Rhodopirellula bahusiensis: one gene and its partner. The protein of the gene in region 1 binds, or shares a complex with, the protein of each later gene. Links are inferred from orthologs where the notes say so. Each region holds a gene or a part of one and is shown on either strand. Other genes may lie near its edges.

Evidence for each region. Proteins that work in one complex are often made in the same cells at the same time.
Region 2: the proteins of trxA (region 1) and CEE69_RS07335 are in contact, whole or in part, in a crystal structure (PDB 1F6M), measured with the Escherichia coli proteins. The link is inferred for Rhodopirellula bahusiensis from one-to-one orthologs.

The regions. Positions count from the first base shown.
Region 1 is NZ_NIZW01000019.1:35,987-43,039, forward strand. What follows is about bases 1,896-4,621. They hold trxA (thioredoxin), read right to left. Parts: upstream 3,559-4,621; coding sequence 3,232-3,558; downstream 1,896-3,231. Other genes in these bases: CEE69_RS21980 (DUF1501 domain-containing protein), read left to right, coding at 1,896-3,063; CEE69_RS21990 (NUDIX hydrolase), read right to left, coding at 3,807-4,607; CEE69_RS21995 (sugar phosphate isomerase/epimerase family protein), read right to left, coding at 4,618-4,621. In the rest of the region: CEE69_RS21975 (PSD1 and planctomycete cytochrome C domain-containing protein), read left to right, coding at 1-1,579; more of CEE69_RS21980, read left to right, coding at 1,576-1,895; more of CEE69_RS21995, read right to left, coding at 4,622-5,397; CEE69_RS22000 (hypothetical protein), read right to left, coding at 5,537-6,040; CEE69_RS22005 (rod-binding protein), read right to left, coding at 6,155-6,520; CEE69_RS22010 (flagellar basal body P-ring protein FlgI), read right to left, coding at 6,624-7,053. UniProt on the Escherichia coli protein: Participates in various redox reactions through the reversible oxidation of its active center dithiol to a disulfide and catalyzes dithiol-disulfide exchange reactions.
Region 2 is NZ_NIZW01000004.1:156,926-164,107, forward strand. What follows is about bases 2,619-5,473. They hold CEE69_RS07335 (NAD(P)/FAD-dependent oxidoreductase), read left to right. Parts: upstream 2,619-3,406; coding sequence 3,407-4,540; downstream 4,541-5,473. Other genes in these bases: CEE69_RS07330 (carbon starvation CstA family protein), read right to left, coding at 2,619-3,084; CEE69_RS07340 (sialate O-acetylesterase), read right to left, coding at 4,700-5,473. Also shown: CEE69_RS07325 (PstS family phosphate ABC transporter substrate-binding protein), read right to left, coding at 1-741; more of CEE69_RS07330, read right to left, coding at 1,171-2,618; more of CEE69_RS07340, read right to left, coding at 5,474-5,944; CEE69_RS07345 (DUF1501 domain-containing protein), read right to left, coding at 6,008-7,182.

The sequences.
Region 1 (7,053 bases):
TCGCGATGCAAACAAGGACGAGCGAGTAGTCGGGCCGCCCGAGTATGCGATCGATGGTGACGAAGCGACGGCTTGGACGACGGACATCGGGCCCGGACGCAGCAACCAATCTCGACACATTGTGTTTGTGCCTGAGGCCCCTGTCGTGATCGACGACGATTCCGAAGTGACCTTCACGTTGGTGCAGAAGCACGGAGGTTGGAACAGTGACGACAACCAGAATTTCTTGATTGGACGCTACCGAGTCAGCATCACTGACGCGGCTGAGTTGCCGGCCGCCGCGATTCCAACCGAAGCAGAATCTATCTTGGCGATGAACCCAGATGACTGGACGAATTCGCAAGCCGAATCGGCATTCACCGCTTGGCATCGTTCCATCGCTTGGGGTGATTCAGCGAGCAAGGACGATGAACAGTCGGCGGTTGAGAAGAGTTTGCTATCGCTCGATTCAAAAATTGAAACGTTGTGGCAACAGTTCCCGGAAACAACAACGCAGCTTGTCGCACAGGCCACCCAGCGGCCTCGCGAAACGTTTGTGTTTGCTCGCGGCGATTTTTTGAACCCGACGGATTCGGTCCAACCCAACGCTCCCGATTTTTTGCATGAGATGCCTAGCTATGACGCACCGGACCGCTTGCGATTCGCGAAATGGTTGGTGTCGAAAGATTCACCAACCACTGCCCGGGTGATCGTCAACCGAATTTGGCAGGCCTACTTCGGACGCGGTTTGGTTTCAACACCGGAAGACTTCGGCTTCCAATCGTCCGCGCCTAGCCATCCGGAGTTGCTCGATTACTTGGCAACCGAGCTGATGCAGAACGGCTGGCAGCTCAAACACATTCATCGCTTGATCGTCGAGTCGGCGACCTACCGACAGTCTTCGATTGCTCCCGCGGAAGCATGGCGAGACGATCCGAACAACGAACTGCTCGCACGAGGCCCACGGCACCGCGTGGAAGCTGAAATGGTTCGTGATCTGGCTTTGTCCGTCAGTGGTTTGTTGGATACGTCCGTGGGTGGACCAAGTATCTACCCACCAGCTCCGGAATTCCTGTTTCAACCACCGACCAGCTACGGCCCCAAGATTTGGAACACTTCCACGGGAGCCGACCAATACCGACGCAGCCTGTATGTGCATCAGTACCGCAGCATTCCGTACCCGCCGTTGCAGGTGTTTGATGCACCCAAAGGTGATGCCGCTTGCGTGCGGCGAGAGCAGAGCAACACGCCCCTGCAATCGTTGGTGCTGATGAATGAACCACAATTCGTCGATGCCGCGAGAGCCTTTGCGGCACGGATTCTTCGCGAGGCGCCAGGCGATGACACGCAACGAATTCGGTTTGCTTTCCGGATGTGCACCAGTCGCGTCCCGGATGCGGAAGAGGTTGCGGTTCTGAAAAGGATGCTTCAGCAGCAACGCGAGCACATCGCCGAAGGCAAGTTGAATTTGCAAGAGTTGCTCGGCGTTTCGGAACAATCGTGTCGACAATTGACCGGCTTCGAAGCGGAAGATTTGGCGGCGTGGATGACTGTCAGTCGCACCATTTTGAACTTGGACGAAACGATCACCAAATCATGAAGTCATTCAACATGCCACTGATGCACTCGACTCGTCCTGGAACCGCCGACCCATCGCATTTCGCGAAAGGTTTGGATTTGATGCGTCGTCGATGGTTCTTGCAGCAATGCGGGCTCGGTCTGGGACACATCGCACTAACGTCATTGATGGCCGAAGCCGGTGACTTGGACGCTGGCGGTTCACAGCGTTCCGATGTGGATCCCATGGCTCCGAAGGCTCCGCACTTCCCCGCGAAAATCAAGAATGTGATTTTGTTGTTTATGGGTGGCGGACCCAGCCAATTTGAGATGTTCGACTACAAACCGGAGTTGGAACGACTCGACGGAACGTTGCCACCGCCGGAGTTGTTGGACGGCTATCGTGCCGCGTTCATCAATCCGAACTCCAAGCTACTCGGACCAAAGTTCAAGTTTGACAAGAGAGGCTCGGCGGGAACGCACGTCAGTGAATTGCTGCCACACACCGCCGGCGTGCTCGATGACATTTGTTTGATTCGATCGATGAAGACGGACGCGTTCAATCACGCGCCTGCTCAATTGATGATGAGCACGGGATCGCAACAGTTCGGCCGGCCCAGCATGGGTTCTTGGACCACTTATGGGCTCGGCAGCGAGTCTCGCGATTTACCCGCTTACGTTGTTTTCAACAGTGGGAAGAAGGGACCGAGTGCCGGGGCCGGGAACTGGAATTCGGGTTTCTTGCCTTCGCTGCATTCGGGCGTTGAATTCCGAAGCAGTGGCGATCCGGTTCTGTATCTGTCCAACCCGCCCGGCATGAGTGATTGGTCGCAGCGCCAGTCGTTGCAAACCATCAACGAATTGAATCGGCGACGATTGGATGTGGTGGGCGATCCCGAGATTGCAACTCGTATCAACGGGTATGAGATGGCGTATCGAATGCAGTCGAGTGCTCCCGAGGCGATGGCACTTTCCGATGAGCCCGAACACATTCTGAATCTGTATGGCGCCGAACCCGGCAAGATGTCGTTTGCGAACAATTGCTTGTTGGCTCGCCGATTGGTCCAGCGTGGCGTTCGGTTCGTGCAACTGTTCCACGAATCATGGGACCAACACGGTGGCTTGACGGGAGGGCTGAAGCAGAATTGCGGCGACACCGATCAGGCATGTGCCGCTTTGGTGAAAGACCTGAAGCAACAGGGCATGCTGGATGAGACGTTGGTGGTTTGGGGCGGCGAGTTTGGCCGGACGCCAATGGTCCAAGGTGGCAACGATGGTCGGGATCACCATCCCAATTCGTTCAGCATGTGGATGGCCGGTGGCGGATTGAAATCGGGGTTGGCATACGGGCAGACCGACGAACTGGGGTTCGATGTCGCCGAGAACCCGGTGCACGTGCACGACCTTCACGCAACGATTCTGCATCTGTTGGGATTTGACCACAAACAGCTGACCTATCGCTTTCAAGGCCGTGACTATCGATTGACCGACGTACACGGTGAGTTGGTTCGCGACATCTTGGCGTGAAGCGGAACGTCTCGCGATTCGAGCCGCGTTGTTGTCGGCGATTGGTCGTCTCTGCTTTTTGAGCTAAATGGCAAACTCTCAGAGCCACCATCGCGCATCAAAAAACCTCGCGACCCAGATGGAACGCGAGGATGATTGAATGCTTCGAGCTGGTTTCGGTAACCGAATTCAGCTGGCCGAAGTCAGCGCGTCTTGCAGAGCGGCTTTGGGGCGAACGCCGACGAAGGTGTCTGCGATTTCGCCGTTCTTGAACAGCAACAAAGTTGGGATGCTGTTGATGCCGAACTTCTGTGCTGCACCTGGATTGTCGTCGATGTTGACTTTGCCAATCTTGACGCCAGGATTTTCCGAAGCCAGTTCGTCGATCATGGGTGCAATTTGACGGCAAGGACCACACCACGGAGCCCAGAAATCGACCAGCACGGGGCTGTCGCTTTGGAGGACTTCGGAATCGAAATTGTCGTCGTTAAATTCTTTGACTGCTTCTGAGGCCATGGCCAAGGTCCTTGAACGTAGCGGTGTTGTTGGAGGGGTGATTTTAGAACCCATTGGCAAACTGTCAATTTGCCTAGTGGGTGAATTGGAGTCTCTGGGGCGACACGCCGTTGACAGCGATTTCACTCGCAATTTACTGCAAGTCAGTCGTTTTGGCGGATGAGTCCGCCCCACACTTGAAATGACCGTTTGGTACAAGAACTCGCCAAAGGGAGCATGGCGGAACGCCCAAAACAGGTTTTCGCGAACTAAACGGGATGCAAAGCCTGCGCCAACTGTCCCAGAATGATCGCGGTGGCTCCCCAAACATGCACCGAACCGTGCTGAAATGCGGGCGCGGCAAACTTGAGGTGGCCAGCAACACGATCGGGACAAGTCGCCGAACGCAGCACTTTTGTTTGCTGAATCATGTCAAATTGACATCCTTTCTCAGCCTGCGACTGCCGGGAAGTCGCGGCTGGGGTTTGCCGCAGAACCGTTTGGATCGGGAAATCGATGACCTCGTCCACTTCGACAGGGTCGGGCTGCCAATTTTGATCCGGCGGATCAATCACGAACACGATGGGCGTGACCAGATTGTCACTGGCATAAACATATTGGCGAGGCAGATTGCCACAGCATCGGTGCACGCGGGCCGCACCGCCGAGCTCTTCTTCAAATTCACGCAAAGCGGCGTCCGGTGGCGTTTCACCTCGCTCAATCCGGCCACCAGGAAAGCAGATTTGACCGCCGTGATGCCGCAGCGTCGTGGGACGCCGCGTCAACGGAATTGTCCAGGATCCGTTGGAAGGATCTTGGAACAAACAAACCGCCACAGCTGCATGTCGCGAATGGCAGCGGTGAGGTCCACGGTGGCGACCATAGGCCAAGTGTGGAGCCATCTCGCACCCAAAATCTCGATTCAGCATCCAAGGCGGGAGCGTCTTGGAAGTCGATGGAGTGGAATCGCTCGGCAGCAGTTGCTGAGACAACTCATCCGCCAGTCGATCAATATCATTTGGCAGATCGCATGTTGATTGATTCGCCGGTGAGATTGGGTGCGAATTCACGACAAGTCGCTTAAATCAATGTTTCGAGCAAACGACGCAGCTTGCGAAGTTCGACGCGGTGATCGTGCTCGTCCATCGGTGTCATGTCGATGGTCAATGCTCGCGTGTATTTTTCGCGTTCCAACTGCGTGACCAGTTTGCCGTAGTCGACTTCGCCTTGGCCCACGCTGACTTGGAAGGCGTCTTTGCGTGTGTCGCGAAGATGAACGTTGTGCACGAACTTGAGGATCTGGTCAAAGCCTTTGCCGCCAGCCATCGTCTTGCCGGCGGAAGCGTTTTCGTGAGCTGCCACCAACGGAACGCTGGGGTCGAGCGTCACGCCAAGTCCATCGACATTGTTGCAAAGCACCAGCAGCGTGTCGGGGTCTTCGCTGAGGCATCCCAACATCGACCGAACGTTGACTCGAACGCCTTCGCCTTCCGCGATCTTCACCAGACGACGCAGGTGTTCGACTTCCTCGTTGAAGGGCGTGCCTTTTTCGCTGGATGGGACCGCGATGTTCACGACCTTGGTCGCTTTCGCAATCCGGCAAATGCCTTCGAAATCGGTGTAATGCTGTTCGCCGGTCGATTCCAGTTCGACGCTGTAACCACTGATTTCCAAGCGGTGAGTGTGCCGTAGCAATTGAATGCCGCGGTCTTCATCGCTCAACACATCACTGGGACGGCAGTGGGCGGATGACTCATGAATCGCGATCTCAATCGCAGTGAAATCCAAATCCTGAAGCAGTTCGATCGAGGCCTGCAATTCAAGGTCTGGCCAGCATCGGGTCGAAGCAGCAACAAACACGCGGGAATCCTTTCAACAAAAAATCAATGAATCAGTGGTCGCATTGTGGGACCACGACAAGTTTACCTATTTAGGAAAGTCTGCGTCACTGGTGTAGCCTCCGCAGAGTCTCCATGTCAATTCGTTTTGAAGCGCTTCTTCAGGCGGCTTCGTTGAACAGTTCGCCACCACCGCGATTCTGTTTTTGGCCGCCGTTGGCGCTGGGTTTGCCGTAGGTCGGCGGAGCGGCGACTCCGGCGAGTCGATCAAGCATTTCCGATTGGAACCGCGTCAAGTGATACTGGCAGACGAACAACGCGTTGGCGCGTTGGTGCGTGGTTTTGATCTGCTCGGCGGCTTCGCCACAGCGTCGTGCCAGTCGAGCGTCTTCGATACGTCGCGATGACAGGAGCTTCTCGGACAAGCTGAGTCCGCTGGTTGGTGCTTCCGAGTCGCGAAGCAGAGCGTCGCGCCGTCCCACCATGTTTTCAAGTTGCGAAATCGTTTCGGCCAATTTCGCGGTCGACTCGTCGACTTGATTGGGTTGCAGATCGATGGTGCGGACGCGAGTTTCGTCCAGGATCAGGTCCATCGCCTCAGTGATTTGAACCAGGTCGTCGACATAATCGGAGACCCGTTGAGTCCATGATTGATGAGCAGACATTGTGTTGGTCATATTTCAGAAGGAAGGCGGTCGGGAAAGGATTCGTTTGCTATGGAATGTGCGAAAACGTCTCAAACGGTCGGACTGTTCGTGTGAGGATGGGACCTCGTTCGATTAGGCACGACGTTGCATTTGGAATAGTTGGTACATGGGTTCGGCGATTGTTTCGGACGATGCTTCTGACATGGCTTCGACGAGGTGTTGATCCATTTGTTGCTGGAACACTTCCTCGGTGCGTCCGCCATGGAAGTAGGCGGGCTTGCCGACTGATTCACGCATCGTCGACAGCATGCTTCCGAACAAGGTTTGCCCGACGAAGTCACCGAAGGCTTCCTTCAGTGGCTCTTCCTCTTTGGTGTCCGAACCAATCGTTTTTGATTTGGATAGTGCATCCAAATTGGCTCTTGCCTCGCCACTGTGCGGCATCGGCAAAGACGTTGCTTGCAATGACGACAGTCGGGATGAAGAAAGTGGTGACATGGCGGGTTCGACCTCATGATCGAAAGTCGGCGATGGGAGTGGCGGCGAAAAACGGAGTGTCGATCATTGGGACAACTCACGGTTCATTGCCGATAAGTGATCTCTACCGAAAAATGACTTCGCCGTACAAGTCACCTTTCGCTTTCAAGGTCTTGATGATGGCAATCAAGTCTTCCGTCGGCACATCTAATGCGCCCAGTGCATCCGCCAAACTTTTCAGCTTGGCCGCGGATGGAGTTCCATCGGGACCGATCTCAACAAATCGGCCTCCACCACCGGCTTCGATTCGAAGATTTCGGTGAGTGACCAAAACCGGTGCGATCTCGACGTCTTCGCCGATCACGACCACGCCGTCGGCTTCGTTGATCACAACGCGTTTGCTGCGGTTGGCCAATTGAATCGGGATGTCCAGCAAGAACGCAATGAATTTGATTGGGTTGTCGCGATACAGTGGCGGCACGGTGACTTCGACATGCAATTGGTCGATGGCTCGAGCATGCGCCGATTCGCGGTTTCCATCGCTGGTCTTTCGG
Region 2 (7,182 bases), on another replicon or contig:
CTTCGGGTTGACGATTGGAACCGCACGCAGCTTGTCTTTGTTTTCTTCGTAGTAAGCAACGCCAAAGAAACCGATCGCGAATTTGTTGTCCGAAACACCTTTGACCAGGATGTTGTCGTCTTCGTTCAAGTTCATGTCGCCACGAAGTTCTTTCTTCGACTTCTTTGCCAACACTTCGTGGAAGTAATCGTACGTGCCCGAACCGGTACCGGGGGAGTAAATTTGGATGGCTTCTTCTGGCCAGCTAGGATCCACGTCGCTCCAGTTCTTCACGGCTTCTTCGCCAACGAACATGGTTTTCAGTTGATCAACGGTCAGTTCTTTGACCCAATCGTTTTGCGGGTTCACAACGATGGTCAGACCATCGTAAGCAACAGGAAGTTCGACGAACTCAACGCCGCTTTCTTTGCACTCTTCAAATTCGCCGCCTTTGATCGGACGTGATGCGTCGGAGATGTCCGTGCCCTTGTCGTAGAAGCTCTTGAAACCGTTTCCGGTCCCGTTCCCGCTGACGATGATGTCAACTTCAGGGTGTTCTTTGATGAAGCCTTCCCGAATAGCGTTGCTGATTGGCTGAACGGTGCTGCTGCCATCAACCTTGATCGTGCCGACCAAGTTCGACTCGGTCACCGGGGCGGTGGAATCGCCTCCGGCGTCGGTGTTCGAAGAAGACTTGTCACAGCCCGTCGAAACGACCGCGAGAGCGATCAAGCACGAGGAAGCAAAAGAAGAAAATTTCATGTTCGGATCGCCAGAATACGGAGACAATGGGGGGTGGGGAGAACGTCTGATTCAATGAGGCACAAATCCGACAGATTCAGTTCTGCGATGCGGTTTGGTGCCCGCGCGGTGGGATTGTAGTCCTGATTCCTGGCTTGACAAACAGACGCGAAAGGGCAGTCGAGTAGCCTATTCATCCCCCTAAAACACTGGGTTTTGCGAGATTCCATCCCCCTTAACATTGCCAATGCCGCGATTCGCGCCGGCAAACCGTGTTGAAGATATTATGAAGAAATCCGCTGCCGAATCGCGCAAAGCTTCCTCAACCAGGATTTTCTACCTGGACGAGCCATCCAGAGAACGCAAATGCGCAGCGGCGATTCGCAATTGAGGCTGATTCTCGCGGTCGAATCACGATCTCGGAGCTCGAAATCAGACCCTCCTTGCTCGCTAGTGGGCCGCGAGAGGATCGCCGCTGACGGACTCTCCGTTGGCTTCCGCCTGCTCGATCACTTGCGGCAATCGCCGCCAAAGAGCGATCGCTTCGCCGACCATCCAGGCTTGCAGCACCAGCACCAACGCTCCAAATCCGATCAGCACGTAGTCCCGTTGGGGCCACCAGTTGTTCACCAAGTCAAACACCATCGCCCAGGCAGGCAACAACAACATCATTCCCATCGGGATCGCCAGAACGGCAACGGGCCGACTACGCCTGGCAAGATAGAACACTGCGACCATCAACGCCAAACCTGCCAGCAACTGATTCGTCGCACCGAACAGTGGCCACAACATCAAACCACCTTTGCCGGGACTGTCACCCGCAAAAACGGCGATGGCCATTCCGACCCCGACGGCAATCGTCGTCGCGACGTATTTGTTGGTGCCCGTTTGCCAGCCCGCCGAAGATGCGAGTTCACTGATCACGTAGCGTTGCAAACGAGTCGCGGTGTCCAATGTCGTTGCGGCGAAACAAGCCACCATCACTGCCATGATTGCGACGCCGTATTTCAACGGAACACCGATGGCTGAGACAAAATTGGCACCACCGTCGATGAACGCGGCCAGCTTTTTATCGAGCCCTTGCCCCTTCCATCCACCTCCCGCGGCAACCGTTCCCGCAGCCTCGTCAGCAGCGGTTGGCCCCGTCCGATAGTAGGAACGCCAGGCAGCTGAACCATCCAGCACCGCCTCGCCCGCGGCAGCTTCCGCCATCGCGACGGGTTCTTGCCGCGTGATTTCGATCGAACCCGACGATGTATCTCGAGTCAAACGCCCCATTCCAACGCCCGCACAACAGGCCAGGATCACCAACACAGCCAGCATGCCTTCGCCCAGCATCGAACCGTAACCAATCATCTGAGCATCGCGAGCGTTCTTCAATTGCTTGCTCGTCGTTCCGCTGCTGACCAAGCAATGAAACCCGCTGCACGCACCACACGCGATCGTGATGAAAAGGAACGGCAGCATCGGCGGCGCATCCGCAGGCACCTGCTTGGCGATTGCGGGTGCCGCCGTGGACAAGTTGGCTTGTCCGCTCAGCGAAGCAATAGCCAATCCGGCGACCAACAAAATCAAAGCCACGCCTAGTTGCAAACTGTTCAAGAAATCACGTGGCTGCAGCAACAACCAAACCGGCAACACCGACGCGAAAAACGCGTAGATCAGCAACAACAACGTCCAAACCACCACCGGAGTCATGTAAACCGAATCGGCGGGCAACACATCGGCCAAATCCAGCGGCAACACCGTCGTGCCCAGATAAACGGTCAGGTACAAGATTCCCAAACCGATCAAACAGGGCACCACCAAGTTGCCTCCGCGGCGGATCACGGCCCAACCGATGAACGCCGCCACCGGCATCGCGGTCCAAACTGACAGCACCGATTCGGGATACAGCTTGAAAATATTCGCGATCACCAACCCAAACACAGCCAGGACGATCGACAAGGCCATCGCCAAAACAATCAGGAACAACACCTTGGCACGAGGCGAGATCAAACGCCCCGCGGCTTGCCCGATTGATTCTCCGCGACTTCGGATTGAGATCACCAAAGCGGCGAGATCGTGCACGCCGCCAATCAAAATCGATCCAAACACAACCCACAACAATGCCGGCAACCACCCCCAAAAAACCGCGAGCGCCGGACCGACGATTGGGCCCGTTCCGGCGATGCTGGTGAAATGGTGGCCAAACACGATGGACCGGTCCGTCGGAACGAAATCGACGTCGTCCCGCTGTGCCACGCTGGGCATCGTTTCATCGGCGCTCAACCGAAACAACTTCGTCGCCAAATAGCGGCCATAAGTGTGGTAGGCGACAACAAACGCGATCATCGAAAGGATCGCAATGACAAGAGTGCTCATACGGAGTGATCAGCGGCGGGCGAAGGTGGGGATGAACGGTGGGATGAAGCGTGGCGGCGACTGAACGCCGGTTGACCAGCATCGGTTAACGGCCAAGTCAGGCGACCGGGCAGGGAGGTTGGAATGTGCGGCGGGACGCGAATCGCACTCACCATTCTATGGATGGTGCATGCGATCATTCCCGGCGGAATTCCTGCCTTTGGCCGGTCGTCGTTTCGAGTTTGCCCCCTATAATACGCGAAACGCGTGGGCTCCGAACGATGCCGCTGGCCCGATCGAGACCATTTCGCATTTGCGACCACTCACTCTTCAAGACTGAATCATGAGCTCTGCTCCAAGCAACGGAAACGCCCCATCCAAAATTGAAAAGACCATCATCATCGGCAGCGGGCCGGCGGGTTGGTCAGCGGCCATTTACGCGGCTCGAGCAAACCTGGATCCGATCCTTTTCGAAGGCACGGTCAAACCCGAAATGATTCCTTTGGGTCAGCTCGCTTACACCACTGAAATCGAAAACTTCGCGGGTTTCCCGGCCGGAAACGTCCGTGCGTTCGTGGAATCCGCCGTGGACAAAGATCGCCATTGGAACCTGCCGATGGCTCCGGAGGGACACGAAAAAGACGGCCAGCCTCACTACGCCGTGCAGGGCGTGGAGCTGATGGAACTGATGAAGCAGCAAGCCCTCAACTTTGGCACCCGAGTGATCGGCGACGACATCGAACGTGTCGATTTCTCCGGACCGCCACACACTTTGTATCCCGCCTCCGGCGATCCGATCCAGGCTCACACCGTGATAATCGCCACCGGCGCACGAGCCAATTACTTGGGTCTGCCCAGCGAAGAGCTTTACAAGAACAAGGGCGTCAGCGCTTGTGCCGTTTGCGATGGTGCATTGCCCGTTTACCGCAGCAAACCCTTGGCGGTTGTCGGCGGTGGTGACTCGGCCGTCGAAGAAGCCACTTACCTCGCCAATCTGAAAGGTGCCGACACGATCTACTTGCTCGTGCGTCGCGACCAAATGCGTGCCAGCAAAGTCATGCAAGATCGTGCGATCAATCATCCCAACATCGAGATCCTCTGGAACACCGTGGTGGAAGAAGTGCTCGGCGATGAAAAACTGGTCAACGGCCTGCGTCTCAAAGACACCGTGGATGGATCGACGCGGGAACTGAAGGTCGGCGGCATGTTTGTCGCCATCGGCCACACACCAAACACTTCGTTCTTGGACGGTGCCGTCGACATGAACAGCGAAGGCTACATCCAGTGGACCAAGTCGTTCCGCACGAACACATCGGCAAACGGCGTTTTCGCTGCCGGTGATGTTGCCGACGATTACTACCGTCAAGCAATCACGTCAGCCGGAACAGGCTGCATGGCAGCTCTCGACGCCGAACGTTTCTTGGTTGAGCACGAAGAAACAACCGGAACCAGCGAAGCTCGTCCGTCGCTGACGTAGGCAATGGAAGGCTGAACTTCGAACCAGAGAAGTTCAGCCCGCCTTGAATGGCCAAATTCAAGTGGAATCGTGTGGGTTGATGTTGGTCTTTGGCCAACGAAACCCTTTCGCAAGATCGCGACGCCTGAACTCACGTGTTGGACTCGCATTGTCGCGGCCCTAGTTGGATGAATCACCGGAGTTGCCTTGCAACTCCAGCACCGCCCACGCGAATGCTTCTCCAATCTGGGCCATCGTTTTCCCGCATCCCAGATAGTGGTAACCAGCGTTCGACGCGCCGCGTTTCCATAAAGCGAGTTCTTCTTCCGAGATCAATTCGCGTTCGAATTCCTGCATGAACTCAGCTTGCTGCTCTTTGCTCATCGAGCCATCGTGGTTCTCATGCCCACGCTGCTTCGTCCGCAGTTGATACGACTTCTGCCGGACTTCCCCAAATTTGCTTGCAATCGCGCCGAGCGGTTCGTCCCAGTAAGGCCCCGTTGGAACCGCGACGACGTTGCCACGAAAAGCGTCCATCTTTGCGGGCGCCGCCATCGCATCCCGGAATTGCCGGTGATCAGGGCTCGGGTGCTCGCCATCAACTCCCATCACACCGATCACAAACGGCAAGTCCGTCGCACTCGAGTCCACGTCGCCCAAATCGGAACGCACATCGCGGATGAAGTCGGCCATCCACTCGGAGTATTTTTCAAAACGGTTCTGCTCCGAATCAGCAGGCAACCGTGGGTAAACATCGCGGTTGACGACATCGTTCCAACCTTGGAACCAAACGAAGCCTGCTAGCTCAAAGCCCTGGTCGTCTTGATAACCTGGCACGACTCGATCGAGATCACCGAGCACCGACTTCACATGCTGGACCATCAAGCGATAGTACTTCCCGGAGTCTTCCTCGTGGTTACGGTCTCGCTCGATGTCGTTCTTGGTCCTCGGATAAACGCCAGCACTCGGCGGACGAAAGTCGTAGAACAGTGACTTCCCACCCCACGCGGTTTTGATCAGCAGAACCGGCGCGTCGGTGTGTTCTTCAATCGTCAAACCGAATGTAAACTCTGGGCCGATCTTGCCGCCGTCTTCACTCGGCTTGGGTCGCGAACCGTACCCGGTGGTCAGCTTGCCGACTCCCTCGCCGTTGTTGTCGCCTCGTCCGGTCAAATACGAGATGGAAACTCGGTCGCAAACGCGGAAGGTTCCGTCTTCGTTGCGCATTTTCGCGAGCAAAGACTTGGACTGCGGGTCCTCGCTCATGTAGTCGATCGTCTCGACCTTGGCGTGCCCTTCCATGTTGGATTGCCCTGCGAGGATATAAACCTGCAGTGGCTTGGAAGAGCTTGGCTCAGCAGGAGTCTCCCCGCGAGCCGGGATCACGACGAGCAGACAGCCAACCAGACAGACACAACGCAACATCGATGCAGCCTCAACATGAAACGGAAGTTTGATGAGGCGATCGCGTTGATGGCGTTCGCCCGGTCAAGCCAGGATGTCGTGCACGACCTCACCGTGCACGTCGGTCAGACGAAATTGCCGTCCCTGATATCGGAACGTCAGCCGCTCGTGATCCACTCCCAGCAGGTGCATGATAGTCGCGTGCAGATCATGAATGTGCACGGGATCTTCGGTCAGGTTGTACCCAAAGTCATCGGTTGCACCGTGCACGATGCCAGGCTTCACCCCTCCGCCGGCCATCCACAAACTGAAACACCTTGGGTGGTGATCGCGACCGAAGCTGCTTTCCGTCAGCTTGCCCTGGCAATAATTGGTGCGACCAAATTCACCGCCCCAAATGACGAGAGTGTCTTCCAACATCCCCAAACGTTTGAGATCTTGAACCAGCGCCGCGGATGCTTGATCGGTTGCCTTGCACTGCTTGGGCAATCCGTTGGGCAGCCCACCGTGGTGATCCCAACCTTTGTGATAGAGCTGGATGAAACGCACGCCACGCTGTGCCAATCGCCGAGCCATCAAGCAGTTCGCGGCGAATGAACCAGGGTTCTTGGAATCCTTGCCATACAGCTCGAAAACCTCTTCCGGTTCATCCGCGAAATCGGTGGCCTCCGGGATGGATGACTGCATCGCGAACGCCATTTCGTACTGAGCGATTCGAGCTTCGACCAGAGGATCGGCTTGGGTCGCCAACTGCATTTGGTGCAGTTTCGAAAGGGCATCCATGGCGGAGCGACGACTTTGCGTGTCGATGCCTTGCGGGTTGCTTAAGTACAGCACCGGATCGGCGCCGCTTCGGAACTGAACGCCTTGATGCTCGCTGGGCAGAAACCCATTGCCCCAAAATCGTGAAACCAATGGCTGGCCGCTGTTTTGGTTCTTGGTTGTCATCACGACGAACGCGGGCAAGTTTTCGTTCTCGCTGCCCAATCCATAATCCACCCAGGCGCCCATGCTGGGCCGCCCGGGGAACATGCTGCCGGTCTGCATGAACGTGACCGCGGGACCGTGGTTGATCGCTTCGGTGTACATCGACCGAACAACACAAATGTCATCCGCGATCTTGGATGTGTACGGCAATTGGTCGCTCATCCAAGTCCCCGATTCGCCGTGCTGTTTGAAATCAAACGGAGAACCCACCAATGGCAAACTGGACTGGTTGCCGCTCATTCCGGTCAGACGTTGGCCGCCGCGAATTTCAT